Regions from separate parts of the Dietzia sp. 179-F 9C3 NHS genome, predicted to be linked through region 1. Evidence: predicted binding sites of a transcription regulator. Region 1 holds the regulator's gene; the other holds the start of a gene.
What was found. Region 1 encodes LexA, which represses DNA repair genes until DNA is damaged. Its sites were predicted from a motif close to CGAACANNTGTTCG; they were not measured.
Positions count from the first base shown of each region.

Region 1 (15,274 bases):
CCTCGGTCACACGGGGACGGGCCGTCGAGGAGCGGCTCGCGCTCACCCAGTATCCGCACGGCGGGATCGAGGCACTCGTCGAGGACGCCGCGCTGGCGGCACTCGGCCGGATCATCGCCCGCCGCCGGGGCGCGCCCGTCCTAAGGGCAGCCGAGTTCGCCGAGCTCGAGGCCACTGCTCGCGCCGAGGTTCCCGCCGCGGTGGCCGCCGCGATCACCGCCGCCCTGCCGGCGCTGGTGGAGGCGCAGGCGGTCGCGGCCCGACTCGAGTCCGCGACCCCGGAGGTGCGGGCCGCGGTCGCCCCGTCGGTGGACTTTCTCGTGGGCAAGGGTTTTCTCGCCCGGCACCCCGCCGACGCGCTCGCAGGGTTGGAACGGCACGTCCGGGCGGTCCGGATGCGGCTGGATATGGCGGAGGCGTCACCGGCCCGGCACGCGGAACTCTCCCGCCGCATCGCGGAGTCGGAGGAGGCCGTCGGCACCGCCGTCGCGACCCTGCGTGGCCGGCCGGGGACCGCGCGGACGATCCGGGACCTGCGCTGGATGCTGGCCGAGTACCGGGTGGGGCTCTTCGCCCAGTCGTTGGGGACCGCAAGGCCGGTCTCGGCCGAGCGCATCGACCGGGCGATCTCCGCCGCCCTGGCGTCCCGGGCCGGGCGCTGAGGTGGCGGCCTACCCGGACGCCACCCGTTCGCGGCGCTCGCGGAGCGCGATGATCTCGCGCTCGAAATCCGCTGCGGAGCTGAACTGTTTGTAGACGGAGGCGAACCGCAGGTAGGCCACCTCGTCGAGATCCTGGAGGGGACCGAGGATCGCGAGCCCGATCTCGTGCGCCGGGACCTCCGACGCACCCCCGGACCTAACGGTGTCCTCCACCTGCTGGGCGAGGCGCCGCAACGCGTCCTCGTCCACGTCACGACCCTGGCATGCCCGTCGCACGCCCTGCACGACCTTTTCCCGACTGAACGGCTCGGTCACACCGTTACGCTTGAGCACCGACAGCAGCGGGGTCTCGAGGGTCGTGAACCGTCGACCGCAGTGCGAGCACTCCCGGCGCCTGCGGATGGCCTGCCCGTCATCGGCGGACCGCGAGTCGATCACCCGCAGATCCTCGTGGTGACACGTCGGGCAGTACATCCCCACACCGCCCTTCTTCGACCGGGTCCGCGCGCACCCTCCCGGGAGCACGGGACCTGGCGCGGGGGCGGCGGTCGGCCACCCCACGACCATTCTAGGAGGCCCGGACACCGATCACGCGTAGGCGGGGCCGCCGATGAACGCCAGCGCGAGCACCATGAGCAGTCCCACGATCACACCGCAGGCGACGAGGACCCACGCGGGGACGTCGTCCACGACCGCGGCGGGCGCCACCCGCGACGGTCGGCACGCCCGCACCCCGGCCCCCGCCGACGACCGCGATCCGGCGGGTCGGGTCCGGGCAGCCGGTCGCGCACCCGACACGGTCGGTGCGGCGCCCAGCACCCGCACCGAAGACGCCGGACGGTTTGCGGTACGCGCACTCGCGGCGGCGGGGATTCGGGGGGCCGCGAGGCGGCGATCCACCCGGTGATCTGCGGCGCAGACCCCGGTCCAGCGCACGGGAGAGACTGACGGAGGCAGTTCCAGGACGGTCATGACGGCTCCCTACTCGATATGTTGTACGAACACTGTTCGCACACTCATGGCACATCTGTTCGATTTCGAACTCGTCTAGAGTTGTAGCACGCGGGTCCGACAGAGTCATCCCGCGGAGCGCAACTTTCTCGAACAGGTGTGTGGCGCACCCGACCGTCACGCGCTAGGGTAGAAGTCGATTCGCCGTCGAACACGCATTCGCTGAAGGGACTGCCGACATGGCCAAGCCGGACTTCGAGGCACTGACGCCGCGCCAGAAGAGCGTCCTCCTCCACATCCACGACACGGTGCGCAACCGTGGTTACCCGCCGAGCATCCGGGAGATCGGGGACGCCGTGGGTCTCCAGTCGACCTCGTCCGTCGCCCACCAGCTGCGCACTCTCGAGAAGAAGGGCTTCCTCACCCGCGATCCGCACAAGCCCCGGGCGGTCGACGTCCACGGGGTTCCCGGGCAGCGGTCCCGCGGCCGCCGTCCCGCGGCACCGGAGGCGGCCCGGCCCAGCGGCTCCGTCGAGCCCGTGTACGTCCCGGTCCTCGGTCGGATCGCCGCCGGCGGCCCGATCCTCGCCGAGCAGGCCGTGGAGGAGGTCCTCCCGCTCCCCTCGGATCTGGTGGGGTCGGGGGAGCTCTTCATGCTCCGCGTGGTCGGTGAGTCCATGATCGACGCGGCCATCTGCGACGGCGACTACGTGGTGGTACGCCGCCAGAACGTGGCGGACAACGGGGAGATCGTGGCCGCCCTCATCGACGGCGAGGCGACCGTCAAGGTCTTCAAGAAGGACTCGACCGGCGTCTGGCTCCTGCCGCGGAACGAGTCGTTCAGCCCCATCCCGGGCGAGCACGCGACGGTGCTCGGCAAGGTGGTCACGGTGTTCCGCAAGCTCTGACCCGTTTCACCCCGGCGCCGCCGGCACCGTCCGCCGGTCAGTCGGCGCCGTCGTGTGTGGCGCCCTCGGCGAACTCCGACAACTCGCCTGCGATGGAGGCGGGAAGCCGCACCACGATCCGGGTGCCGGACTCGGTGTACTCCTCGTGGACCACCGCACCCTCCGCGTGTACCCGGGAGACGACGTCGCCGCGCTGATACGGCACGACCAGGGCCACCTCGACGTCGCCCTCGGCGATGATCTCCATGATCCGCGTCAGCAATTCGTCGATGCCCTCGCCCGTCACAGCCGAGACGAAGACCGCCTCGGGAAGGGCGTGGTGTAGCTCGGTGAGCACAACGGGATCGGCGGTGTCGATCTTGTTGATCACCACGAGTTCCCGCGGGTGTTCGGCGTTCTGCTCGGCTACCACGTCGTTGACGACCATGCGGACGGCCTCGATCTGCTTGAGGGGGAAGGGGTCGGATCCGTCCACCACGTGGAGCAGCAACTCGGAGTCCACGACTTCCTCGAGTGTGGACCGGAACGCTTCGACTAGCTGGGTGGGTAGGTGCCGCACGAACCCCACTGTGTCGGTGAACACCACCATGCGGCCGTCGGGCAGCTCCGCCCGCCGCGTGGTGGGGTCGAGGGTCGCGAACAGGGCGTTCTGCACCAGGACGCCCGCACCTGTGACCCGGTTGAGCAGGCTGGATTTTCCCGCGTTGGTGTAGCCGGCGATCGCGATCGAGGGCACCGGCGTCGCGCGTCGACGGTGCCGCTTGGTGTCGCGGGCCTGCTTCATGCCCTTGATCTCGCGGCGCAGCCGCGCCATCCGCTCGCGGATGCGCCGCCGGTCGGTTTCGATCTTGGTCTCACCCGGACCGCGCAGGCCCACGCCGCCGTTGCTGCCGGCCCGTCCGCCGGCCTGCCGAGACAGCGCCTCACCCCAGCCGCGCAGCCGGGGCAGCATGTACTCCATCTGGGCCAGGGAGACCTGCGCCTTGCCCTCGCGGCTCGTGGCATGCTGCGCGAAGATGTCCAGGATGAGTGCGGTCCGGTCGATCACCTTGACGTTGACCGCCTTTTCCAGGGCGATGAGCTGGCCGGGGGTCAGCTCACCGTCGCAGATCACGGTGTCCGCGCCCGTCGCCGCGATGACGTCCTTGAGTTCGCTGGTCTTGCCCGAGCCGATGTAGGTGGACGGGTCCGGCTTGTCGCGCCGCTGGATCAGCGCCTCGCACACCTCGGATCCGGCGGTCTCGGCGAGCTGGGCCAGCTCGACCATCGCCGCCTCGGCGCGCGCTGCAGAGCCCTCTGTCCACACTCCCACGAGCACCACGCGTTCGAGTCGCAGCTGGCGGTACTCGGCGTCGATGACGTCCTGGAGCTCGGTGGACAGCCCGGCGACGCGCCGCAGAGAGGACCGTTCCTCGAGCAGGAGCTCACCCGTCGAAGGATCGTCGAGGAATCGGGAGCGGGCGGGGGTCTTGCCGTTGTCTGTAGTCATTCCCCTCGATCTTCTCACAGGTCCGGGACCACGGGTCCCCGACCACCGGTAGAACGTGCCCTCGGCGACCAGTCGCGAAGGTCCGGTGAGCCTGGAGCCGTCGCCGGTGAGAGCCACCTCGACCTCGCCGCCGGGGACGACCACGGTCACCTCCCCCGAGTCCCGGCCGACATCGGCGAGCGCCGCCACCGCCGTGGCGACGATGCCCGTCCCGCAGGACTGCGTCTCCCCCGCCCCCCGCTCGTGGACGCGCATCGAGACACGCCCGGCCTCCAGCGGCGTGGCGACCTCCACATTGACCCCCTCGGGGAAGAAGTCGGTGTCAAACCGGGGCGACTCGTGCACCGGGAGCGCGGCGAGCGCCGCGGCGTCCAGTCCCGGGACGACGCAGGCCAGATGAGGGTTTCCCATATCGACGGCAACGCCGGCGAACGAACGACCCCCGAACTCGGCTGTCGAGACCCCGAGCAGGCCGGGGCGCCCCATGTCGACACGCACGACGGCGTCGTCGCCCGTGTGGGTGAGCACCTCCGCCGGTCGCGGACCCGAGCGCGTACCGACCGGGACCACGCCGGCCGGGGCCCTCCCCGTGGCCACGAGGGCGTGGGCGAACACCCGGACCCCGTTGCCGCACATCTCGGCGATCGAACCGTCCGCGTTGCGGTAGTCCATGAACCAGTCCGCGGGGCCCACGCCGTCGGGCAGCACGTCGAGCACGCCCCGGGCGACGAGCGCACCGCCGGTGGCGATCCGCAGCACACCGTCGGCACCGATCCCCGCCCGCCGGTCACACAGGACGCGCACGAGGTCGGCGTCCAGGTCCACGGCCGCGTCGTCGTCGGGCAGGATCACGAAGTCGTTGAGCGTTCCGTGTCCCTTGAGGAAGGGCAGGCCCGCCCGGTCGACGGCCAGCTGGTCGGTGGTCATGACCTCCGATGGTAACGAAGACACCCGCAGCGTTCCGCGATGCGGAATCGGCAGGTGAAGCGCGGGTCGTCGCGCACTACAGTCAGGAGAGACAACGGTCCCCTATGTCAGGAGAGCATCGATGACCGAGCGCATCACCGTCGGCGGAATCCAGGTGGACGAGGTCCTGTACGAGTTCGTCAACACCGAGGCCCTTCCCGGCACCGGGATCGACCAGGACGCCTTCTGGGCCGGCACAGCGGAGATCTTCGCCGATCTCGCCCCCCGCAACCGGGAGCTGCTCGCCAAGCGCGACAGCCTGCAGCAGCAGATCGACGAGTGGCACCGCGCCAACCCCGGCCCGGTGGACGCCGCCGCGTACAAGGAGTTCCTCACCGGGATCGGCTACCTGCTCCCGCAGCCCGAGGGCGTCACCGCCACCACCGAGAACGTCGACGACGAGATCGCGGTCATTGCCGGCCCGCAGCTCGTGGTGCCGATCCTCAACGCGCGGTTCGCCCTCAACGCCGCCAACGCCCGCTGGGGCTCGCTGTACGACGCGCTCTACGGGACGGACGCCATCAGCGAGGAGGGTGGCGCCGCGAAGGGCGACTCGTACAACAAGGTGCGCGGCGACAAGGTGATCGCCTGGGCCCGTGAGTTCCTCGACGAGGCCGCGCCGCTCGAGTCGGCCTCGCACGCGGACGCCACCGGCTACGCGGTGGTCGACGGCGCGCTGCAGGTGACCCTGGGCCGTGGGGAGACCGTCGGGCTCAAGGACCCGGCCCAGCTCGTCGGCCTGCTCGGTGACGCCGCCGCACCGACCAACGTCCTGCTCCGTAACAACGGCCTGCACATCGACATCCAGATCGACCCCGACTCCCCCATCGGCTCTACCGATGCCGCGGGCGTCAAGGACGTGGTGCTCGAGTCCGCGGTCACCACGATCATGGACTTCGAGGACTCCGTCGCGGCGGTCGACGCCCGCGACAAGGTCCTCGGCTACCACAACTGGCTCGGCCTCAACCGGGGTGACCTCACCGAGGAGCTGTCCAAGGGCGGCAAGACCATCACCCGCGCGCTCAACGACGACCGGGTCTTCACCGCCCCCGACGGCTCCGGCGAGGTGCGCCTGCACGGCCGCTCGCTGCTGTTCGTCCGCAACGTGGGTCACCTCATGACGAACCCCGCCGTGCTCGACGCCGAAGGCGAGGAGCTACCCGAGGGCATCCTCGACGGGATCGTCACCTCTCTGTGTGCGCTGCAGGGCATGGCCGAGGAGAACGAGCGCCGTAACAGCCGCACGGGCTCGATCTACATCGTCAAGCCCAAGCAGCACGGCCCGGAGGAGGTGGCCTTCACCACCGAGCTGTTCGGTCGCGTGGAGAAGCTCCTCGGACTGCCGACCAACACGCTTAAGATGGGCATCATGGACGAGGAGCGGCGCACCACCGTCAACCTCGCCGCATGCATCGCGGAGGCCCGCGAGCGCGTCGTCTTTATCAACACCGGTTTCCTCGACCGCACCGGCGACGAGATCCACACCTCCATGGAGGCCGGGCCCATGATCCGCAAGGCGGACATGAAGTCCGCGCAGTGGATGACCTCGTATGAGGACTGGAACGTGGACACCGGCCTGGCCCTGGGCCTGCGCGGCCGCGCCCAGATCGGCAAGGGCATGTGGGCCAAGACCGAGCTCATGGCCGACATGCTCGCCGAGAAGATCGGCCAGCCCCGCGCGGGCGCCAACACCGCGTGGGTGCCCTCCCCGACGGGAGCGACCCTGCACGCCACCCACTACCACCGGGTGGACGTGGCCGCGCGACAGGAGGAGCTGCTCGCCGCTGGCCCCCGCGCGACGGTCGACGAGATCCTCACCATCCCGCTCGCCCCGGCCAACATGGTCTCGGGCTGGACAGAGGAGGAGAAGAAGGAGGAGGTCGACAACTCCTGCCAGACGATCCTCGGCTACGTGGTGCGCTGGGTCGAGCAGGGCGTCGGCTGTTCCAAGGTGCCGGACATCCACGACGTGGACCTCATGGAGGACCGGGCCACCCTGCGGATCTCCTCGCAGATGCTGGCAAACTGGATCCGCCACGGCGTCGTCACCGAGGAGTTCGTCGAGGACTCGCTCACCCGGATGGCCGCGATCGTCGACGAGCAGAACGCCGGCGACTCGCTCTACATCAATATGGCGCCGAGCGTCACCGAGTCGATCGCGTGGCAGGCCGCCCGTGAGCTCGTGCTCGAGGGCACCACGCAGCCGGCCGGCTACACCGAGCCGATCCTGCACCGCCGCCGCCGGGAGTTCAAGCAGGCCCACGGCCTCTGACCCCCGGCCCCGCGCCGCGCCACCCCGCCCCCGGCTCAGCTACATACGTAGAGGAGCCGGGGGCGGGGTCCGTCTATCCCGGCGACATCCCGAGGCCGGCGACGGCCGAGCGGAGGACGTCGACGGCAGCGTCGCGCCGGTCTGGCGTGAACCGTGCCTCCGGACCGGACGCGGAGATCGCGAACGCGGCGTCCCCCTCGCCGACGGCGATGGCCACGCAGCGCACGCCCTCCTCCTGCTCTGACTCGTCCGTGGCGTAGCCGGCCCGGCGGACCCGGGCGAGCTCCGCCAGGAGCGACTCCGGCTCGACGAGCGTCGCGTCGGTGTAGCGCCGCATCCCGGCCCTCCGGAGCATGGCGCGGACCTCGTCGTCATCGAGCCCGGCGACCAGCGCCTTGCCCACCGCCGTGCAGTGGACCTCGACCCGGCGGCCCACCTCGGTGAACATCCGCATCGAGTGGGGCGAGGGCACCTGCGCGAGGTACACCACCCCGTCGCCCTCCCGGACCGCGAGATTCGCGGTCTCACCTGTCCCGGCCACGACGGCTGCGAGCATCGGCTCCGCCCACGACGCGGTCGCGCGGGCCGCCGTGTCGCCCACCCGCTGCAGCCGCGGCCCGAGAAGGTAGTCCCGCCCGGCGTCACGACGCAGGTGCCCGGACTCGGCGAGCGTCGCGCAGAGCCGGTGGACGGTGGCCGCGGCCAGGCCGGTGTCGGCGACGATCTGCCCCAGCGTCGAGCGGCCGCCGCGACGGGTGAGGGCGTCGAGAATCGCGAAGGCACGGTCCACCGACTGGACCCGACCCCGCGACCCGCCCGACGCCGTCACGGCGACTCCCCCAGCAGGTCGAGGGCGCGCTCCACGACGGGCCCTCCGGAGGCGACGGCCCCGGCGTCCGTGTCCACCCACGCGATCCGGTGGTCGCGCCCGAACCACGAGCGTTGCCGGCGGACATACCGGCGGGTCCCGATCACGGTCCGCTCCACAGCCCGGGCCAGGCCGTCGTCGCCGATCCCCAGGCCGTCGTCCATCTCCTCGAGTACCTGGGCGTAGCCGATCGCCCGGCGGGCCGTCACCCCCTCGCGCAGCCCCACCGCGACCAGCCCCCGGATCTCCTCGACGAGCCCCCGCTCGAACATCTTCGCCGTCCGGGCCACGAGGCGCTCGTCGAGCTCGGGCAACACGCACCGGACGCCGAGCATCCGGGTGCCCCACCGTGGCTCGCCGATCGTCGGGCGCGACGCGGAGAACGGCCTGCCCGTCAGCTCCACCACCTCGAGCGCGCGAACGGTTCGCCGCGGGTCGGTGGGCAGGATGGTCTGCGCCGCGGCCGGGTCGATCCTGGCGAGCTCGTCGTGCAGGGCCCGCACCCCGATCTCCTCGAGCCGCCGCTCGTACCGGGCGCGTACCTCCGGGTCGGTGTCGGGGATCTCCCAGCCGTCCACAAGGGCCTGCACATACATCATCGAGCCCCCGCAGAGGATCGGCACGTGGCCGCGATCTCTGATCTCCGCGATCTCCCGCTCGGCCTCCCGCCGGTAGTCGGCGACACTCGCCGTCTCCGTGACGTCCAGCACGTCGAGCCGGTGATGGGGAATCCCGCGGCGTTCGGCAGGCGTGAGCTTGGCCGTGCCGATGTCCATGCCGCGGTACTGCTGCATGGCGTCGCAGTTCACCACCTCGCCGCCGAGCCTCTCGGCCAGGTCCAGGGCGAGCTCGGACTTCCCGGTGCCGGTGGGGCCCACCACCGCGATCGGTGCCCGGCCGGTCACGGGGCACCGCCCGACGACGAGCCAGGCCAGCGTGCGGCGTGGTAACCGACCCCGAACGGGGCGAACGAGACGGCTCCGGCGGCGGGCGCGTTGCCCACGACCCCGGCCAACGCGCGCCAGGCCGGCCAGCTCCACCACCCGATCTCCCCGGCCACGCCGGGCCCGGGGTCGGGCAGGGCGCCGCCGTCCCGCAGCCACGACGCGAGGTCTGCGTCGAGCGCGACCCCCCGCGGGTCCTCGGGCACCGGCGCCCGCGGCGTGAGCGAGGCGGGACCGTCCGCGACCACCACGAGCAGGGCACCGGCGTCCGCAGCGGGCGGGTTGCCGTCGACAGGGACGAAACGCCGCGGGAGGTCGATCCCGGCCCGGTCGAGGAACCACCACGCGATGAGCGCCGCGTCCGGGACGTCGCCGTCGGCCGCGACCGGAGCGCCGCACCGTCCCACCACGACCCGTGCTCCCCACCGCACAAGGCTCGCCCGCGCGTCACCGACGGTCCGTCCGGCCGGATCGACGCCGAGGACCGTCACGGTCGTGGCGTCCCGCGCCGCCGAGACGAGAAGCTCCGTCGCGGCACTGACACCCTCGCCGACGTCCACCGCGGCCGCCCCCGCCAGCTCGGGGACGAGCACGGGGGCGCCGGGGACGAGGACGACGGGGGTGGTCACACCCTGGAACACTACTGACCCCCGCGGCAGCGTCCCGCCGGTACTCGGGCCGTGAACCGCCGACACCAGACCTGCGGTTGGTACACACTAGGGGAATGTCCGGCCCGGAAGGTGTCGGCGAGGCGACGACCGGCGGGACGCCGGCGACGGTGCCGCGGCACGTGGCAGAAGGAGACGATGACGAGATGAGCGACCAGGCAGCCCCGACCCCCGGCGACACTCAGACGGCCGGTTCCGCTCCCAAGCCGGGCCCCCGCCCGGGCGCGCCCTCCCCCGCGGCGCTGGCCCGCAAGGTGGCACCGCGCCCGGCTCCCGTGGTCGAGCCGCACGCGCTCCCCGCATCGGACCCCTCCGCCTGGGGCCGGGTGGACGAAACCGGCGCCGTCTTCGTCCGCACCGCCGACGGCGAGCGGCAGGTCGGTTCATGGCAGGCCGGCTCCCCTGAAGAGGGACTGGCCCACTTCGGCACCCGCTTCGACGACCTCGCCGCCGAGGTGGGCCTGCTCGAGACTCGGCTCGACACCCACCCCCAGGACGCCCGGAAGACCCGCGCCTCCGCCGAGTCCCTCCTCGAGCAGCTCCCCACCGCCGCCGTCGTGGGCGACCTCGACTCGCTGTCCACCCAGCTCACCGGCGTCGTCGAGCGCTCCCACACCGTCGAGGCCGACGCCCGTCGACGCAAGGACGACCAACGGGCCGCCGCGATCGCCCGCAAGGAAGCGCTCGCCGCCGAGGCCGAGGAGATCGGTGAGTCGTCCACGCAGTGGAAGGCCGCCGGTGACCGCCTGCGGGACATCCTCGAGGAGTGGAAGACGATCCGCGGGATCGACCGCAAAACCGACGACGTGTTGTGGAAGCGATTCTCCCGCGCCCGGGAGGCGTTCAACCGCCGTCGCGGGTCCCACTTCGCCGAACTCGACCGCAACCGGGCCTCGTCCAAGAAGGTCAAGGAGGAGCTGGTCGAGCGCGCCGAGGCGATGTCCGGATCCACAGACTGGAACGAGACCGCGACCGCCTACCGCAAGCTCATGGACGAGTGGAAGGCCGCCGGGCGCGCGCCGCGCGAGGCCGACGACGCCCTGTGGAAGCGGTTCAAGGCGGCCCAGGACACCTTCTTCGACGCCCGCCATGCGGCGGCCGCCGAGCGGGACGCCGAGTTCGAGGCCAACGCCACCGCCAAGGAGGCACTCCTGGCCGAGTACGAGGGGCGCATCGACCCCGGGGCTGACCTCGCGGCGGCCCGTACCACGCTCCGCGAACTCCAGTCGCGGTGGGAGGACATCGGCAAGGTCCCCCGGAACCGGATCGGCGAGCTCGAGGGGCGCATCCGCGCGATCGAGAAGTCGGTCGCCGAGGCGGCCGATACCGAGTGGCGCCGCACCGACCCCGAGGCCAAGGCACGGGCCGGTCAATTCTGGGACCGGGTCCGCGACTTCGAGGACCAGGCCGAGAAGGCCGACGCCGCCGGTAGAGCCCAGGAGGCGGAGAAGGCGCGGGCCCAGGCCGCCCAGTGGCGGGAGTGGGCCGAGGCAGCCGAGAACGCGGTCGACACGCGCTGAACGCGCTCCCCGCCCGCGGTCCCGCCCGTGGGGCTGGTCAGTCGCCGCCCCCGCGCGTGTTGGCCTCGAGCTCACGCTGCTCCGGGGTGCGCGCCCACAGCACGCCGCCGAGCGTGGCGATGAGGGCCAGGACGAGGATCTCGCTGACATACATGCCGATGCCGGGGGCACCGAAGCCCTCGAAGTCCGGATTCGGCCCGCGGCCCGACTGGCGCAGCCAGATCGCCAGCACTCCGTAGACGGCCGCGATGAAGCTCGCGCTCCACGCGATCCCCGCGGCCCACCACTTCTGCGTGAGAATCATCAGTGCCCCGAACAGAATCGTGCCCACGGAGTAGACGAGCACGAACACGTGTGAGGGAAGCGAGGTCTGCTGCGCGCTCGCGGCGTCGGTGAAGAACAGGACGTCCACGCCCTTCACCCCATCGCTGTGCGGCAGGAGCAGCGCCGCGGCCAGGAGCACCACGAGCACGGCCGACGCGAGGTAGGCCCGCCCGATCACGAGAGTGCGGCCGAGGATCCGGTCCTTCGCGCGGGCTTCGGACTCGGCGGCCCGCGTCACGTCGAGGATCCCCTCGATGGGGTCGGGCCGATCGTCACTGGGGGTCACGCTGGGCATCCCTTCTCCGTGTTCTGCGTGGTCTCGCCACGGCGGATCGTCGGAAGACCGAGACCGACGCCGATCGGCGGCGTCTCGGGTTTCTCCCCCGCCTCGTGACGGTCCCCGGCACGGGTGGCGCGATGGGTGAGGATCCCGTCATCGGCGAGCAGGTGGTGGGGGGCGGCGGCCGTGACGATGGTCGTCACCACGTCGCCGGGACGGATGCGGCCGGCATCGGCGCCGGTGGGCGCGAAGTGCACGAGCCTTCCGTCGCGGGCACGTCCGGTCATGCGCGCGTTGGCCGCGTCCTTTCGGCCCTCATCCGCGGTGACGAGGAGCTCGACCTCACGCCCCACCTGTGCCCGGTTCTCCTCGAGCGTGATCCGCTCCTGGAGGGCGATGAGGCGCTCGTAGCGCTCCTGCACGACCGACTTGGGAATCTGGTTCTCCATGGTGGCCGCGGGCGTGCCCGGTCGCGGCGAGTACTGAAACGTGAACGCGCTCGTGAAGCGCGCCTTCTCGACAACGTCGAGGGTCGCCTGGAAGTCCTCCTCGGTCTCCCCGGGGAAGCCCACGATGATGTCGGTGGTGATGGCGGCGTGCGGCATCGCCGCGCGGACGCGGTCGAGGATCCCGAGGAAGCGCTCCGACCGGTACGAGCGGCGCATAGCGCGCAGGATCCGGTCCGAACCGGACTGCAGCGGCATGTGGAGCTGCGGGCACACGGCCGCGGTCTCGGCCATAGCTTCGATGACGTCGTCCGTGAACTCGGCCGGATGCGGAGAGGTGAACCGGATCCGCTCGATGCCCTCGATCGTCCCGGCCGCGCGGAGCAGCTTGGCGAAGGCCCCCTTGTCGGAGGGCTCGCCGGGGTCGTGGAACGACCGGCCGTAGGCGTTGACATTCTGTCCCAGGAGCGTCACCTCGAGCACACCCTCGTCGGCCAGCGCGCGCATTTCGGCCAGGACCTCGCCGGGGCGCCGGTCCACTTCCTTGCCGCGCAGCGACGGGACGATGCAGAACGTGCAGGTGTTATTGCACCCCACGGAGACCGACACCCAGCCCGCGTACGAGGACTCGCGGGTGGCGGGCAGCGTCGAGGGGAAGTGCTGGAGCGACTCGGCGATCTCCACCTCGGCCCGACTGTTGTGCCGCGACCGCTCGAGGAGGGCGGGCAGGTGGCCGAGGTTGTGGGTGCCGAACACGACGTCGACCCACGGCGCCCGGCCGACGACCGCGTCCTTGTCCTTCTGCGCAAGGCAGCCACCCACCGCGATCTGCAACCGCGGGTTGGCGTCCTTCCACGGCCGCAGGTGGCCGAGGGTGCCGTAGAGGCGGTTGTCCGCGTTCTCGCGGACGGCGCAGGTGTTGAAGACCACGAGGTCGGGCAGCCGGCCGGCGGACACGTCGGCCTCTCCCACGAAGGGAACGTACCCGGCGGCGTCGAGCACCCCGGACAGGCGTTCCGAGTCGTGGACGTTCATCTGGCACCCAAAGGTGCGCACCTGGTACGTGCGGCCGACGACCTCCGCTGAGCGGGTGTCGACCTCCGCCGTCTCCTGGTCCGTCACGAGAGAATCCACGCAGGCCAGGGTACTGAAGGACCGCACCTGGGGGTAATCGCCGCTGGGCCCCCGCCCCCGGCCCTCACCAGCCTGCGGCGGCGAGCTCGGCGTCCACCACGGACATCGCCAGCCCGGTCGGGTAACCGCGCCGGGCGAGGAACGCGACGAGCCTCCGGCGCTCGCCGAGCCGGTCGCGCGCCGCGCCGCCGGTGCCCGGCCGACGAGCGAGTCGGGAGCGGACGAGCTCCGCTGCGTGGTCCCGTTCCTCGTCGTCGGCGATCCCCGCCACCGCGCCGGCGATGTGGACCTCGGCGACTCCCTTCTCCCGCAGCTCGCGTTGGAGCGCGCCGCGGGAGCGCCCCCGGCGGCGGCGTCGGCCCCGGACCCACTCGGCGGCGAAGTCGGCGTCGTCCACCAGCCCCCAGGCCCGGATGCGGTCGACCGCCTCATCGATCGTCGCGGACTCGTATTCCCTGGCCGCCAACCGCTCGCGTAGCTCGTGCTCGCTCCGGGGCCGGTGCCGGAGCAGCCGCAGCGCCGCCTTGGCCGCCTCGTGGGCGTCCGGGCTCAGCGGGGGGAGGTCGGCCGTGGCCGAGCCGCGGGAATCCACCGCGGCGACCGCGGCTCGGAGCGCCTCCAGGTCGATGGGCCGCCGCGGTCCCGCCGCCGGCATCAGAAGTCGACGGGCACGACGTCGATCGGCGCGTCGGCGTCCGCCTCGATCTCCGCGATCTCGGCGCCGGCGCCGATGTTGAGCTTGTCGAGGATCTTGCGCTCGATCTCGTCCCGCACGTCAGGGTTCTCCTTGAGGTACCGGCGGGCGTTCTCCTTCCCCTGTCCGAGCTGGTCGGTGCCGTAGGTGAACCACGAGCCGGACTTCTTGATGAAGCCGTTCTCCACGCCCATGTCGATGAGCGAGCCCTCCCGGCTGATGCCCTCGCCGTAGAGGATGTCGAACTCCGCGATCTTGAACGGCGGCGCGACCTTGTTCTTGACCACCTTGACCTTGGTGCGGTTGCCCACCGCGTCGGCGCCGTCCTTGAGCGTCTCGATCCGGCGCACGTCCAGCCGTACCGACGCGTAGAACTTGAGCGCCTTGCCGCCGGTCGTGGTCTCCGGCGAACCGAACATCACGCCGATCTTCTCGCGGAGCTGGTTGATGAAGATCGCGGTGGTCCCGGAGTTGTGGAGCGCGCCGGTCATCTTGCGCAGTGCCTGGCTCATGAGCCGGGCCTGCAGGCCCACGTGGCTGTCGCCCATCTCGCCCTCGATCTCCGCGCGGGGCACGAGCGCGGCGACGGAGTCGATGACGATGATGTCGATCGACCCCGACTTGACCAGCATGTCCGCGATCTCCAGGGCCTGCTCGCCGGTGTCCGGCTGCGAGACGATGAGGTTGTCCGTGTCCACCCCGAGCCGACGCGCGTACTCCGGATCCAGCGCGTGCTCGGCGTCGATGAACGCGGCGATCCCGCCGGCGGCCTGCGCGTTGGCGACGGCGTGGAGCGCGACGGTGGTCTTACCGGAGGACTCCGGCCCATAGACCTCCACGACGCGACCGCGGGGGAACCCGCCCACGCCGAGCGCCACGTCGAGCGACAGCGCGCCCGACGGGATGACCTTGACCGGCGGACGCGTGTCGTCGCCCAGTCGCATGACCGAGCCCTTCCCGAAGGCCTTGTCGATCTGCGCGAGGGCGAGCTCGAGCGCCTGCTCGCGGCCCTGCGTCTTGTCCTTGCTCTTACCTGCCACGGCCTTACCTGCCATCAGCTGCTCTCCGTTCGTCTACGACCCCGGTGCCCCACCGGCGGGTCTCTGTCTGCCTTCTCGGTCCGGACGCTACGGGTCGGGTACGACACG
Region 1 is NZ_JBIQES010000002.1:237,849-253,122, forward strand. Features, by position in the region: gene hrpA (ATP-dependent RNA helicase HrpA) at 1-662, shown strand, start outside; gene nrdR (transcriptional regulator NrdR) at 672-1,136, opposite strand; gene lexA (transcriptional repressor LexA) at 1,853-2,521, shown strand; gene hflX (GTPase HflX) at 2,559-4,010, opposite strand; partial or broken gene dapF (diaminopimelate epimerase) at 4,074-4,937, opposite strand; gene ACH0BZ_RS03475 (malate synthase G) at 5,059-7,248, shown strand; gene ACH0BZ_RS03480 (IclR family transcriptional regulator) at 7,322-8,077, opposite strand; gene miaA (tRNA (adenosine(37)-N6)-dimethylallyltransferase MiaA) at 8,074-9,021, opposite strand; gene ACH0BZ_RS03490 (hypothetical protein) at 9,018-9,689, opposite strand; gene ACH0BZ_RS03495 (DUF349 domain-containing protein) at 9,875-11,248, shown strand; gene ACH0BZ_RS03500 (hypothetical protein) at 11,286-11,867, opposite strand; gene miaB (tRNA (N6-isopentenyl adenosine(37)-C2)-methylthiotransferase MiaB) at 11,855-13,420, opposite strand; gene ACH0BZ_RS03510 (regulatory protein RecX) at 13,497-14,087, opposite strand; gene recA (recombinase RecA) at 14,087-15,181, opposite strand.

Region 2 (15,274 bases), on a different contig from region 1:
GAGATGACGCTGCTGGGGCCGAACCCGGACGTGGAGATGCCGGAGGGCGGCGGCGGGTCGCGCTGAGCGCGGGTCCTGCTGTCGCCGGCGAGGGGTAGCCCGCGCCTACACTCGGGCGCACGCCGGGTGCGCCCGCCGTAACCGGCGAAGGGAGGCAGGCATGACGACCCCGGACCCCGCGACGCCACGCCGCCCCGCCACGCCACTGCTCGTCGACACCTTCGGCCGCACGGCCCGGGACCTGCGCGTCTCGCTCACGGAGAAGTGTTCGCTGCGCTGCACGTACTGCATGCCGGAGGAGGGCCTGCCGCCCATCCCCGAGGACCGGCGGATGACGACCGACGAGGTGGTGCACCTCGTGGCGCTGGCGCACCGCGAGCTGGGCGTCCGCGAGGTGCGCTTCACCGGCGGCGAGCCGCTCATGCGGCAGGACCTGGAGCGGATCGTCGCCGGCACGCGTGCAGCCTGCCCGGCCCTGCCCATTGCACTCACCACCAACGGCGTGGGCCTCGAACACCGGGCCCGCGGCCTGGTCGAGGCCGGGCTCACGCGTATCAACATCTCGCTGGACACGGTGAACCGCGCGGAGTTCGCCGAGCTCACCCGCCGGGACCGGCTGCCGTCGGTGCTGCGCGGCGTGCGGGCGGCGGTCGAGGCGGGCCTGGACCCCGTCAAGGTCAACGCCGTGCCGCTGCGGGCGACGCTGGCGGGCGCGCCGGACCTGCTCGCGTGGGCCCTGGCGGAGGGCGTGCAGCTGCGCTTCATCGAGGAGATGCCGCTCGACGCCGACCAGCGGTGGAGCCGCGGGGAGATGGTGACCGCCGCCGAGGTGCTCGCATCGCTCTCCACGCGCTTCGAGCTGACCGCCGCGGGGCGCGAGGACCCCGCCGCGCCCGCCGAGCTGTGGGAGGTGGCCGGTCACACCACGTGGGACACCGGGACGCGGCGGGAGCGCCCGGCGACGGTGGGGATCATCGGCACCGTCACCCGCTCCTTCAGTGCGGCCTGCGACCGCACCCGTCTCACCGCCGAGGGCACGGTGCGCTCGTGCCTGTTCGGCGACGACGAGACCGACGTCCTCGGCGTTCTCCGCTCGGGCGCGGGCGACGCGGCGGTCGCGCAGGCGTGGCGCGCGGCGATGTGGGGCAAGCAGGCCGGCCACGGGATCGGCGGCACCCGCTTCGCGCGACCGCGGCGCTCGATGGGCGCGATCGGCGGCTGACCCGCGCCGGAGTCGTCCGTTCGGAGGATGCCCCCGCCCGACGCGCCGGGTTACAGTCGAGACCGTGAGCGGCACCCCGAGAGTGATCACCGTCGGCTACTACGCCGCGGCGGAGGACGCCGCGGGCACGGCCCGCGAGCGGCTCCACACCGACGCGTCGACGGTCGGCGAGCTGGCCCGCGAGATCTGCGAGCGCCACGGCGAGCCGCTGGCCAGCATCGTCACGGTGTCGTCGTTCCTCCTCGGCGACGAGACGACCCGGGACCCGTCGACGCCGCTCGGGCCCGCCACCGCCGTCGACGTGCTGCCGCCGTTCGCCGGGGGGTGAGGCGGTGGGCCGGCGCTCCCTGCTCGCCGCGGTGGCCGCGACCACCGCAGCGTTGCTGCCCGCCTGTACCGCGACCGGGCAGCCGGACCCGGACACGCCGGTCACGGAGATCGGTGTCGCGGCGGGCGTCTCGCTGAGCGGGGTGTTCACCGAGCTCGCCGAGGAGTTCGAGGCCGAGAACCCCGGCACGCGCGTCCGGCTGGAGCTGGGCCGCTCGGTCGACCTGGCCCGCGGGTTGGGGGAGCGGGACGACATCCACGTCTTCGCCGCCACCGGGCAGACGGCGATGGGCATCGCGGTCGACGCCGGGGCGGCCGCCGCCCCCCGCGTCTTCGCCCGCAACCTCGTGGTGCTCGCGGTCCCGGCCGGCAACCACGCGGCGGTGGAGAGGCTGGCGGACCTCGCGCGCCCGGAGCTCCGCGTGGGCCTGTGCATCGTGGACGGCGCGTGCGGACGCGCCTCCGCGGCACTCCTCGCGGCGGCGGCGGTCGGGGCGGACGTCGACGAGCGGGTCTCCGACTCGCCCACCCTCACCGAGCGGCTCGCCGGCAACACACTCGACGCGGGAATCGTCTTCCGCACCGACGTGGCGGCCTCGCGCGGCTGGGTCGAGGAGGTTCACGCCGAGGACGTCGCCGGCCTGCGCGCTCGTCTGCCGGACGTGGGGATCACCGACTACCTGCTCGCAGACGGGCCGGCGGCGCAGGGCGAGTCCGCCGGCGACGCCGAGCTCGAGGCGGCGGCCGCCTTCCGCGACCTCGTGGCGTCGGACCGGGGTCGCCGCGCGCTGGTGGAGGCCGGGTTCGTGCCGCTCGGGGAATAGGTGACGACGAGGCGACCACCCGCCCCCGGAAAACATGTCACAGGTAGGTGGCCACGTCCTTCGTCGACATCGGCAGGCGCGGGGGGGCACGACCGTCACGGATCACGCCCAGCGCAGGAGCTCCACCGGGTCCGCGTCCCCGGCGCCCCGGGGGATGACGGCGAGGGCCGCCGCTCCCGCCAGGTCGAGCAGGTGCGAGGTCCGCGCCCTCGGGGCGACCTCCCAGCCGCCGGTCCCGTCGGGGTGCGCGGGCAGCACGCGGGCCCGCCCGGGTACGGCGAGCCCGGCCGTCCCCGGGACGCGGACTCTCTCGGGGGTGCGCACGCGGAGCGTGAGCGCGTCCACGACCAGCCGGCCGGTGACGGCACCCGCGCACACCGCGGCGAGCGGATTGCCGGGCAGAGCCAGCAGGATCGCGCCGCCGGCCAGCTCCGCGACGATCTGCGACCCGCCGGGCCGCATCCGGACGCCGTCCACGAGGACCCGGGCACCGAGCCGCGCGAGGACCGGGCGCAGGTGGTCGGCCGGCCCCCGCCCGGTGGCGCCGACCAGGACCAGGACCTCGACCTCGTCGTCACGCCCGGTGCCCTCCTGCCCCGCACCCAGCGCCGCGGCGAGCGCACCGGGTTCGTCGGGGACGTGCGCCACGGGGCCCGCGACCTCCATTCCGTCCGCCGCGAGCACCCCGGTCAGGACGGGGCCCGCGGTGTCGCGGATGCGCCCGGGCGGCAGCGGGTCCGGGGCGTCGGCGGGCAGGACCTCGTCGCCCGTCGTGAGCACCCTCGCGCGGACGGGCCCGCGGACGGCCAGTTCGGCGACGCCGGCCGACAGCGCGACCGAACGCACCGCGGCGTCCGCGGTCGCCCCGGCGGGCACGAGCTGCGCGCCGGCCGACCAGTCCTCGCCGACGGACCGGAGGTCGTCGACGCCGTCGGCTGTGGGCAGCGCGTGGACGCTGCCGTCCTCGACGCGCACGTGCTCGTGCCGCAGCACGCGGTCGGCGCCGGACGGGGCGAGCGCACCGGTGGCGATCGGTACGCACTCGCCACTCGACATCCGCAGCGGAGCGGCGTCGCCCGCCTGGCGCGTGCAGTCCAGCAGTCGCCACGGTCCGGGGCCGGCGAGCGCGTAGCCGTCCATCGCCGAGACCGGCATCCGCGGCATGGCGTCCGCGGCGGTCAGCGGCTCCGTGAGCGCTCCACGGGCGTCGAGGGTCGCAGCCGCGCGCGGGGGCAACGGCGCAATCCCCGCCGCGAGCGCGGGTCCGAGCTGGTCCAGCTCGACGGGACCCCGGGCGGCGACGTCGTCCCACGTGTCCACGTCGCCCGCGCGCCCGCCGAGCCCGACCCGCGCCACCGCGGCGCCGTCGTACAGCGCGTGCACGGGCCGCCCAGCGGGGTCGCCGAGCGCGGCGAGCCGGCCCGCGAGCGCCGGGCGCCGCCACGCGGCGAGCAGCACCTGGTCGCGGCCGGACGCGTCGACCCCCACCGCCGCGTCGGTCCCGGCGGGCGCGGCGTCGAGGGCGGCGAGCAGGTCATGCAGGGCCTCGGCGTCGAGGTCGGGGAGGTCGCAGGCCAGGACGACGACGATCTCCACCGCCTCCGGGACCGCCGCCAGTCCCGCGGCGAGCCCTGCGACCGGTCCCGCGTGGGGCGGGTCCTCCCGCACGGTCCCGCCGGCGCCCACGGTCACCACGGCCCCGGCCACCGCGGCCGCCGCCGCGTGCACCGTCTCGCCGAGCGATCGCCCGCCCACGCGGACCGCCGCCTTGTCCGCCCCGCCGAGCCGACTGCCCCGGCCGCCGGTGAGGACGATCGCCGCGACCCGCGTGCTCACGCCGGCCCCGTCCCGGTCGCGCCGGCATTGCCCCGCTCGGCGAGCCGGCCACGGAGAAAGTCGTCGACGAGCCGCTCGATGTCGGCCTCGGTGAACGGCCGCAGCCCCATGAGCCGGGCCATCACCACGGGGCCGGCGAGTTGGGCCACGGCCAGCTCGCGGTCCAGGGGCGGGATGGCGCCCGCGGCCTCGGCCTCGGAGAGCACGTCGTGGACGGGCTCGGAATACGCGCGCACGACCCCCCGGCGCAGCTCGCCCAACTCGTCGTCACCACCCGCGTGCCGGCCCATCGCGAGCCACCCGAGCATGGACTGCTGCAGGGGCGCTTCCTGGACGGACCGCGCCATCGAGGCACACAGGGCGACGAGCTTCTCGCGCACCGTTCCCGCTTCGGGCGATGGTTCCGGGGCGGGCAGGAGCCGCCGGAAGGCCGCCGCGATGAGCGAGTCCGTGGACGGGAAGTTGCGGTACAGCGTGGTGCGGGCGACGCCGGACAGGCGCGTCACCGCGTCGACCGTGACAGCCGCCGCCCCGCCGGTCACCAGGAGTTCGGTGGCGGCGTCGAGCAGCTTGCCCCGCGAGCGCGCGCGGCGGGGGTCGGTCGGGGAGGGCATGGCGCCATTGTGGCAAGTCCCGTGCGCTACGGTGGACGGACCCGATTCGATACCGACGGTATCGTTTCTTCGTCCGACCGTGAGGGGACCTCGTGCTCGAACTGTCCGCAGGGCGGCGCCGCTGGCTGCTGTTCGTCAACATCGTCGCCGTCTCGCTGGTCGTGGCCACGATGTCTGCGCTGTACACCTCGCTGCCCGACATCGCCGTGGCCACCGGCGCCACCCAGGCCGAGCTCACGTGGATCGTCGACTCCTACACGCTGGCCCTGGCCGCGCTCGTGCTCACCGCGGGCGCCCTCGGCGACCGCTTCGGCCGCCGCGCCACCCTCATCGCCGGACTGGCCCTGTTCACCGCCTCCTCCGCGGCGCCGCTGTGGCTCGACACGCCCACGTGGATCATCGTCACCCGCGCGGTCGCCGGCGTCGGCGCGGCGTTCGTCATGCCGTCCACGCTCTCGCTGCTCACCGCCAGCTTCCCGCCCGACAAGCGCGGCACCGCCGTCGGTACGTGGGCCGGCTTCGCGGGCATCGGCGGGATCGTCGGCCTGCTCGGCTCCGGCCTCATGCTGCAGATGTGGTCGTGGAAGTCGATCTTCGTGGTCTACTCCGCGATCGGCCTCGTCGTGCTGGCGGCCGCCTTCACCATCGGCGAATCCGTGGCCTCCCGGCACGGACGGCCGGACGTCCTCGGTGCCGTCTTCTCCGCGCTCGCCGTGGGTGGGGTGGTCTTCGGGCTCATCGAGGGAGCGCACACGAGCTTCGGCGAACCCCTCGTCGTCGCCGCCCTCATCCTGTCCGCGGTGTCCGTGGTGGCCTTCGTTCTGGTGGAGCTCCGCGCCGCCGACCCGCTGCTCGACGTGCGCTACTTCCGTCGCCGCGGCTTCACCACCGGCTCGGTCTCGGTGGCCATGCAGTTCCTCACGATCTTCGGGTTCTTCCTGCTCATCGTGCAGTACCTGCAACTGGTCAAGGGCTACGACGCGATCGCCGCCTCCCTCGCCCTGGCGCCCATGATCCTGCCGGTCATGGTGATCTCGCTGCTCTCGCCCCGGATCACCGCGCTCGTCGGGCTGCGCATGGTCTCCGTGGTGGGGCTGACGGCCATCGCCGCCGGGATGATCTTCCTCTCCCGACTGGATGTCGACACCGGATACTGGTCTCTGCTGTGGCCGATGATGGTGGCCAGCATCGGTCTCGGCCTGTCCACTGCGCCCGCGACCTCGGCCATCGTCTCCGACATCCCCGCCGACGAGCAGGGCGTCGCGGCGGCCGTCAACGACGCCATGCGCGAGGTGGGCGCCGCGATCGGCATCGCGATCTCCGGCAGCATCCTGGCCGGGCACTACGCCTCCGGCATCCGTGACGTCCTGCCCACCGTGCCCGAGGCCGGCCGCGTCGCCGTCGAGAGCTCCTTCGCCGGCGCGGTGGAGTTCGCGGCCGCGGCCGGTCCCGCCGCGCAGGGCGTGCTCGACGCCGCCGGCGACATCTTCGCCGGCGGCATCGGCCGCTCGCTCTTCGCGCTCGGCCTCGTGGCCGCCGGCGCCGCCGTTCTCCTGCTCTTCGTGGCGCCCGGTCGCGGCTACGTGCCGCACGGCGACCCGGCCGCCGCGGACTGATCAGGGCGGGCCGACCCTCGGCGCGGCTCGAACCTCACGGTGACGGCTTTGAATCCGGGCGTGTTGGACTCGCGCGCCACGTTCTCCCGGTGCACCAGGTTGTTGGCCTCCGGGAAGTAGGCGGCACAACACCCGCGGGCGGTCGGGTAGGTCACGAGGCGGAACCCCTCGGCCCGGCGCTCGCTCACCTCGCCGTCGGCGCCCGGGAACACGCTCACCACGTCCACGAGTGCGCGGTCCTCGAACCCCAACTCCCGCAGGTCGTCGGGGTGGACCAGGATCACGCGGCGGCCCTCGGAGAGGCCGCGGTAACGGTCGTCGAGCCCATAGAACGTGGTGTTGTACTGGTCGTGCGAGCGCAGGGTCTGCAGGATCAGGTGCCCGGGCGGTGCCTCGAGCCACTCGAGCGGCGAGACGGTGAAGTGCGCGCGGCCGGACGGCGTGGCGAAAGAGCGGGTGTCGCGCGGCGGGTTGGGCAGCACGAAGCCCGACTTCTGCCGCACTCTACGGTTGTATCCCTCGAAGCCGGGGATGACGCGGGAGATGTGGTCGCGGATCACGTCGTAGTCCTCGGCCATCGCCCGCCAGTCCACGGCGTGGTCATGCCCCAGGATCGCCTCGGCCATGCCGGCCACGATCTGCGGTTCGCTGAGTAGCTGGTCGGAGACCGGCTCGAGCCGGCCCTGCGACGAGCGGATCACCGACATCGAGTCCTCCACCGACACGAACTGCGCGCCGCCGGGGTGGCGGTCGTCGCGGTCGGTGCGGCCCAGCGTGGGCAAGATGAGCGAGGTCTGGCCGTGTACGACGTGCGAGCGGTTGGGTTTGGTGGACACGTGCACCGTGAGCCCGGTGCGCTGCATGCCGCTCTCCAGCACGTCGGTGTCCGAGCAGGCCTTGGCGAAGTTGCCGCCCATCGAGACGAACACGTCGATCCGGCCGTCCTCGAACGCGGCGAGCGTCTCGGTGGAGTCGTAACCGTGCTCCCTCGGTGTGCGGATGCCGAATTCGTCGTCGAGACCCCTGAGCAGCCACTCCCCGGGCTTCTCCCAGATCCCCATCGTGCGGTCACCCTGCACGTTGGAGTGCCCGCGCACCGGGCAGGCACCGGCACCGGGCTTGCCGAAGTTCCCCTGCAGGAGCAGCACGTTGACGATCTCGCGCAGCGTGTCCACCGAGTGCGGCTGCTGTGTGAGCCCCAGCGCCCAGCAGATGATCGTGCCCTTCGAGTGCACGAGCGTCGTTGCGAGGCGCTCGATCTGGTCGCGGGGCAGGCCGGTCGCGCGCTCGGTGACGTCCCAGTCGATCTCGGACCGCGCGGTCGCGTACTCCGCGAACCCCGCTGTGCACGCCTCGACGAACTCGCGGTCCACCACCGTCCCGGGCGCGGCCTCCTCTGCCTTGAGCAGCAGGTGCCCGAGCGCCTGGAACAGCGCGAGGTCGCCGCCCACGCGGATCTGGAGGAAGTCGTCGGCGATCGTCTCGCCCGGCCGGCCCGCGAGCCCCGCCACCAGGCCGGCCGGCGACTGCGGGTCGGTGAAGTGGAGCAGCCCCGCCTCGGGGAGGGGGTTGATGGCCACCACGCGCGCCCCGCGCCGCCGCGCGTCGGCCAGGGCGGAGAGCATGCGTGGGTGGTTGGTGCCGGGGTTCTGCCCGACAACGAGGATGACGTCCGCGTGATCGAAGTCGTCGAGGGAAACCGTCCCCTTGCCGATACCGATGGTCGGAACCATCGCCGAGCCCGACGACTCGTGGCACATGTTGGAACAGTCCGGAAGGTTGTTGGTGCCCAGGCTCCGCGCGAGGAGCTGGTACATGAACGCCGTCTCGTTGGCCGTGCGGCCCGAGGTGTAGAAGACGCAGCGGTCGGGCGTCGTGGCATGGACGTGCTCGGCGATCAGGGCGAACGCCTCGCGCCACGGGATCGGCGAGTAGTGGTCGTCGCCCGGGCGCAGCACGACCGGCTCGGTGATGCGGCCCTGGTTGCCCAGCCAGTACTCGGTCTTGTCGCGCAATTCGGCGATCGGGTGCTCGGCCCACCACGAGGGCGTCACGGTGCGGGTCGTGGACTCCTCGGCGACGGCCTTGGCGCCGTTTTCGCAGAACTCGGCGGGCTTACGAGGGCCGGTGATCGACTCGGGCCACGCGCACCCCGGGCAGTCGGTGCCGCTGCGGTGGTTGACCCGGGCCAGCGCCCGCGCCGTCCGCAACACGCCGGCCTGCGAGATCCCCCGTTCGAGCGCCACCGACACGGCCTTGGGCCCGGCTGCGGAGATCTCCGGCTCGGTGACGCGCAGCTCGGCCTCGTCGATGTCGTCGACGGGAGCGGAGCTACGGATACGGGGGATCAGGCTCATGGGCCCATTGTGCGCCACGTCACCGCGATGTCCACCTCGTCGTCGTCCTTCCATCCCGGCCTTCTCCTCGGACCCGGCGCCGGGTCCGCTCAGGCCCGCACGCGCTCCGGATGCGTGTACACGGTGGCGCGGTCCCCGCGATTGAAGGCCACCAGCGTCACGCCGGCCTCATCGGCCAGGTGCACGGCGAGGGACGACGGCGCGCTCACCGCCGCCAGGACGGGGATCCCCGCCATGGAGGCCTTCTGGACCAGTTCGAACGACGCGCGGCCGGAGACCTGCAGGATCGTGTCCCGCAGCGGCAGCCGGCCCTCGCGCAGCGCCCAGCCCACCACCTTGTCCACGGCGTTGTGGCGACCGACGTCCTCGCGCAGACAGAGCACCTCCCCGCCGGGCGTGAACAGTCCCGCCGCGTGGACCCCGCCGGTCTTGTCGAACAGCGCCTGTCGCTCGCGCAGCCGCGCGGGCAGTGCGAGCAGTGCGTCCACGTCGACAAGCGGCGCCGTGGGCTCGGCGGGGAAGTGAGTGGACCGGCGGACCTCGTCGATGGAGTCGACGCCGCACACGCCGCACGCACTGGTCATGGTGGCCGCGCGGACAGGCTCGGGCTCGGGGACGTCCGGGGAGAGCGTGACGGTGAGGGTGTTGTAGTCCTGCTCGGCGCGCCCGCTCGCCGTGGTGCAGTAGCAGATCTCCGGCAGGTGCTCGCGGTGCCAGATCACGCCTTCGGAGACCAGGTGACCGGCGGCGAGGTCCATGTCGTCGCCCGGGGTCCGCATGGCCACCACGTAGGGCAGGCCGCCGATGCGGACCTCGAGCGGCTCCTCGACGGCGAGGGTGGCCACCTCGCGCCGCGAGGCGCCCGCCGAGGTGAGCCGCCGTGCGGGGTGTCGCGTCGTCCGTCGTCCCATGGGACGAAGGGTAGTCGGGCGGTCCGACACGAGCGCCGGGCAGCATTCGCGAACTCGAACTCTTGCGCTATATGTCGGGACGGGGTAGAATCGCACACAGATTCGATCCAGGGGTGATCGATCGGCGGAAGCAGGGGGTGGTGACGGTGGCGGTTCTGGCGATCGACGTCGCGCGTCCGCTTGAGTCGCTCGACCTGTCCGAGCTTGTCGAGCTCTCCCGGGACTTCACGCGTGAGCAGAACCTCGCGGCGGTGGCCCGTCTGGATGCGGTGTTCGCGATGGTCGAGGTGGTCTCGCGACGCGAGCGGATCCGGCGGGGTGAGGGCGAGGTTGCGGGCCGTGAGCCGGGCCCGGAGTACGCGCAGCTCGAGCCTGCCCGGCTGGTGCGTTCGCACGTCACCACGGCGATGGGCGTCCCGGCCTGGCACGCCGGTCGGTTGGTTACCGCGGCGGTGCAGATGCGCACCCGACTGCGCCGCCTCTCCCGCCACGCCCGGGAGGGTGTGCTGGACGAGGGATTGATCGTGGACCTGGCCTGCAAACTCGCCAAGGTGCCCGACCGGTTGTTGGACGCGGTCGAGGAGGAGGTGCTGACCGGGATCAGGCGCCAGCTCGACGCGGGCGATCCGCCCACCCGGGGCTCCCTGGGCGAGCGGATCGACCGCGCCATGGAGCGCAGGGACCGTGACGAGCTGGACCGCCAGCACGAGCAGGCCCGGGAGGAGCGCCGCGTGTCCTTCCGGCCCCGCGGGCAGGGCATGAGCTCGATGTGGGCGCTCCTGCCCACGGAGGACGCCGCAGCCCTCGAGCAGCGCCTGCGTGCCGCGGCCGCCGCCGACACCGAACCCGGCGATCCACGCACCGACGCCCAGCGCCTCGCCGACGCTTTGGCCGGCCTCGGCGAGGCCCAGCCCGCCCCGCCCGGCGCGACCGAGTTCGGCGCGACCGAGTTCGGCGCGGGGACCGCCGCCGGCTCCGGCCCCGCGGCTCGATCCTCGCGGCGGCCCCGGTTGGAGGTCACGGTCATCGCCTCTGCCGCGCTGGGGCTCCCGGAGCGGGTGGAGTTCGTCCGCGGCGCCTACTCCTCCTTCGACTGGCTCTGCTCACAGGTGCTGGCGGAGGAGAACGGTGGCGCCCGGTTCCGAATGATCGATCCCCTGCCCGGGGCGCAGGACAGCGAGCAGGACCCGCTGCGCTATTTCCTCTCCGAGGCCATCAAGCGCCGCATCCGGCTCCGCGACGGTACCTGCCGCCACCCGGGGTGCAAGGTCAAGGCCGAGGACTGCGAGATCGATCATGTCCTGGCCTTTTGCAAGCCAGATCCGGCCAGGGGTGGACCCAGTGCCGAGTGGAACCTGGTCTGCCTGTGCAAGAACCACCACCTCGAGAAGACCTTCGGTCCCTGGACCTATCTGCCCGGGCCTCGCGGCGACGGCGAGCTGATCATCCTCACCGAGACCGGGCACGAATACCGGACGTACCCTGACGGAATGCTCGCCAGGGCGCGCCGACAACTCGACGAGGTCCACGTCATCAGCCGGCTCACGCAGTACTTCTCCGTCGAACGCCACCCGCGCGACGGCTGACCCCGCCCTGGGCCGTCGACGACTGCGCGGTGAGGTGGGCGGAGCTGCCGAAGCCGTACAGGCCCAGCCGGCCGGGGCTGCGCGGCGACCCCCGAGGGGTGCCGCGCCGTGCCTACCGTGAGCGTTACGCGGGCTCGGCGGTGCCGGTGCGCGAGTCGCCGCGGGCCAGCCACGACCATAGGGCGGTGGCGACGACGGTCACCAGCCAGACGATCGGGTAGACGTTGGTGATGATGCCGTAGAGCCACTCCGGGATGTCCCCGGCCAGCATGAACAAGCCCATCGCCACCCAGCGGTCATCGGGGAACTCCGGGTTGGGGAAGCTCTGCACCCAGTTCGCGGCGGCCGCCCACAGCAGCACCGGCAACGCCCACAGGAACCACCGCCCCCCGACGACGGCGAGGTGCACGGCCACCACCAGCAGAGGCACGAACCATACCCAGTGATGCCCCCAGGAAAACGGCGACACCATGGTCATGGTCATGCCGGACAGGGCCAGCGCGAGCAGTTCGTGCCCTGCGCGGTGGGCGAGGGCGGCAACGGCGAGGCCGGCCAATCCCACCAAGGCGGCACCCACGAGCCAGACCCACGTCGGTGCCATGTCAACGCCGGCGAGCCGGGCGATCACGCCGCGCAGCGACTGGTTGGCCACGGTGGAGTCCTCGCCGATGCGCTGCGACTCGAAGAGCGTGCCCGACCAGTACCGCACGGCGTCGCGGCGGACCACGGCGAAGCCCACGGCGACGGTCGCGGCGAACGCACCGATCGAGACCGCTGCGACCCGCCACCGGCCGGTGACCAGCCAGTGCGCCCAGAAGAACGCCGGGGTGAGCTTGATCCCGGCGGCCAGGCCGGACCCCACGCCGGCGAGCCGCCGTGCCCCCGGCCGCCCGGACCGCGAGGCGAGCTGGTCGGCGAGGACCAGGACCAGCAGGAGGAGGTTGATCTGGCCGAGCCACAGTGTCGTGCGGACCGGCTCGAGCGTGAGGGCGATGACGGCGAGGAGAAGCGAGACCTGGACGGTGACCCGGTCCGGGGCGTAGCCGAGCGCGCAGAAGCACATACGGATGGCCAGGTAGAGCAGCGCCAGGGTCAATGCCGCCCAGAGCGCCTCCATGAGCGGCACGCTGAGCAGCTCCAACGGCGTGAACAGCAGCGCCGAGAACGGCGGATAGGTGAACGGCATCGCCGGATAGAAGCGGCCGGAGTCGTCGCCGAACAGGGCCGCTTCGTACAGCGGGATGCCGGTGAGGACCGCGTGCCCGCCCCAGCGGTAGACGTTGATGTCGATCAGGTTGCCGGTGATCCCCCACCAGTGGGTGCGCTCGTCGGGGATCCGCAACAGCATGACCAGCGACGCGAGCGCCAGTAGCACGAGAGGGCCGCGCAGGAGCGGGGTGGTGGGCAGCGTGCGCACGCCGACGAGCGTAACCCCGACCGGCGTGCGTCAGATGTAGATAGCCGGGTCGATGTAGAACTGCGCCTCCCGCAGTTCCTCCTTGGTCGACTTGGCCGGCCGGGCCACGCCGGGGATGCCCACGACCACCGAGTCCGCCGGCGCGCTCTTGACGACCACGGCATTGGCGCCCACCGACGAGTCGGAGCCGATCTCGACCGGGCCGAGGATCTTGGCTCCGGCGCCCACGGTGACGCGGTCTCCGAGCGTGGGGTGCCGCTTGGTCTGCTTGAGCGAGACGCCGCCCAGGGTGACGCCGTGGTAGATCATGCAGTCGTCGCCGATCTCGGCCGTCTCCCCGATGACGACTCCCATGCCGTGATCGATGAAGAACCGGCGACCGATGGTCGCGCCGGGGTGGATCTCGATCCCGGTGAGGAAGCGCGCGAACTGGCTGAGCGCCCGGGCCGCCCCCTTTGCCGCCCCGCCGCGTCGCCACAGCCGGTGGGACAGGCGGTGGATCCAGATGGCGTGGAGGCCGGAGTAGACGACGGCGACCTCGGCGTCGCCGCGCGCGGCCGGGTCGTGGGCGCGCGCGGCGGCGAGGTCTTCGCGAACGGTCCTCAGGATGCTCATCAGTCGCGGTAGTCCTCGAAGAGCATCGTCGAGACATAGCGCTCGCCGTAGTCACACACGATCACGACGATCGTCTTGCCCGCGTTCTCCGGGCGCTTGGCCACCTCGAGCGCCGCCCACACGTTGGCGCCCGACGAGATGCCGGCAAGGATTCCCTCCTCCTTGCCGAGGCGTCGGGCGATCTCCAACGAATCCTCGAGGGTCACGTCGATCACCTCGTCGTAGATCTCCCGGTCGAGGATCTCCGGTACGAAGTTGGCGCCCAGTCCCTGGATCTTGTGAGGGCCGGCCTTGCCCTCGGTGAGCAGCGGCGAATCCTTGGGCTCCACGGCGACGATCTTGATGTCCGACTTCTGGGACTTCAGGTAGTTGCCGGCGCCCGAGATGGTGCCGCCGGTGCCGATTCCGGCGACGAACAGGTCGATCTCACCGGCGGTGTCCTCCCAGATCTCCGGGCCGGTGGTGCGACGGTGCACGTCGACGTTGGCCGGGTTGGCGAACTGACGGGCCAGGACGGCGTTCTCGCGGCTGTCGGCGATCTCCTGGGCCTTGGCGACGGCTCCCTTCATGCCCTCGGACCCCGGGGTGAGGATGAGCTCGGCACCGTAGGCGCGCATGATGGCGCGGCGCTCGACCGACATCGTGTCGGGCATGACGATGACGGCCTTGAAGCCGCGCGCGGCCGCCACCATGGCGAGCGCGATGCCGGTGTTGCCGGAGGTGCCCTCGACGATCGTGCCACCGGGCTTGAGGCCGCCGGAGGCGACGGCATCGTCGATGATGGCCGCGCCGATGCGATCCTTGACGCTGTTGGCGGGGTTGGCGGACTCGAGCTTGGCCAGCACCGTGGCCTGCAGGCCGTCGGTCAGGGCGTTGAGGCGCACGAGCGGGGTACGGCCGATGGTCTCGGTGACGTCGGAGTAGATCTTGGCCATGGGGGAAGTTCCGTTCTCGAGAATGAACCGATCTGTCTACTCCGCAGTGTACGGGAAACGCGTCGCGGGGTGGGGAAAAGGGTGGTGACTGGCGGCGCGGCCCGGGCGGGGCGGATAATCGACGGCGGTCCTCGTCGTCGTCCCCGAAAGGCCACCCCGCCCATGCGCGACTTCTCCGTCCCCGCCGGACGCCCGGTGAACCGGGCCGACCTCGTCCCCGTGGTCGCGCGGGAACGCGCCGCCGAGTCCCCCTGCACCATCCCCTTCGAGCACTACCACGACGGTGCGTGGCGCCCGGTGACGATGGGCGAGGTGGTCCGGCGCGTCGACGAGATCGCGAGCGGTCTCGTGGCCTCGGGCGTGCGGCCGGGCGACCGGGTGGCGCTCATGGCCGCGACACGGCTCGAGTGGGTGCTCGTGGACATGGCGGTGTGGACCGCCGGCGCGGTCTCGGTGCCGGTCTACCCGTCCTCCTCCGCCGCGCAGCTCCAGTGGATCCTCGAGGACTCCGCGGCCCGCGTCCTCGTGGCCGAGGGCGACGAGCACGCCGCCGTCGTGGCCGCCGCCGAGGTCCCCGCGACGTGTGAGACCGTGGTGTACCTCGACGACGGGGGCCTCGAATACCTGGAGGAACGCGGCCACGACGTGGACCCGCAGGTCCTTGACGACGCGATCGCCAACCTCAGCCCGGACGCCCCGGCCTCGATCGTCTACACCTCTGGGACCACCGGCATGCCCAAGGGCTGCGTCCTCACCCACGCCAACCTGCTCGCCGAGTGCCACGGCCTGCTCGACCACCCGATCGGCACGGTGGGGCGCAGCGGCAACAAGACGCTCATGTTCCTGCCGCTCGCGCACGTCCTTGCCCGGTCGGTGACGTACACGATGTTCCTCGGCGGGGCCACGACCGGCTTCTGGGCCGACACCTCCACCCTCCTGCCGCGGCTCGCCGACTTCCGGCCCCACATGATCCTCGGCGTGCCACGCGTGTTCGAGAAGGTTCGCGACGGTATC
Region 2 is NZ_JBIQES010000004.1:63,603-78,876, forward strand. Features, by position in the region: gene ACH0BZ_RS06600 (uracil-xanthine permease family protein) at 1-66, shown strand, start outside; gene moaA (GTP 3',8-cyclase MoaA) at 161-1,222, shown strand; gene ACH0BZ_RS06610 (MoaD/ThiS family protein) at 1,287-1,550, shown strand; gene ACH0BZ_RS06615 (substrate-binding domain-containing protein) at 1,555-2,373, shown strand; gene ACH0BZ_RS06620 (NTP transferase domain-containing protein) at 2,476-4,209, opposite strand; gene ACH0BZ_RS06625 (TetR/AcrR family transcriptional regulator) at 4,206-4,823, opposite strand; gene ACH0BZ_RS06630 (MFS transporter) at 4,916-6,439, shown strand; gene ACH0BZ_RS06635 (FdhF/YdeP family oxidoreductase) at 6,403-8,796, opposite strand; gene fdhD (formate dehydrogenase accessory sulfurtransferase FdhD) at 8,886-9,707, opposite strand; gene ACH0BZ_RS06645 (DUF222 domain-containing protein) at 9,821-11,293, shown strand; gene ACH0BZ_RS06650 (glycosyltransferase 87 family protein) at 11,418-12,710, opposite strand; gene epsC (serine O-acetyltransferase EpsC) at 12,741-13,325, opposite strand; gene cysK (cysteine synthase A) at 13,325-14,260, opposite strand; gene ACH0BZ_RS06665 (AMP-dependent synthetase/ligase) at 14,423-15,274, shown strand, end outside.
Region 2: ACH0BZ_RS06645 (DUF222 domain-containing protein) is a predicted target of LexA. The motif match lies at 9,799-9,812, and genes of this name have one in related genera.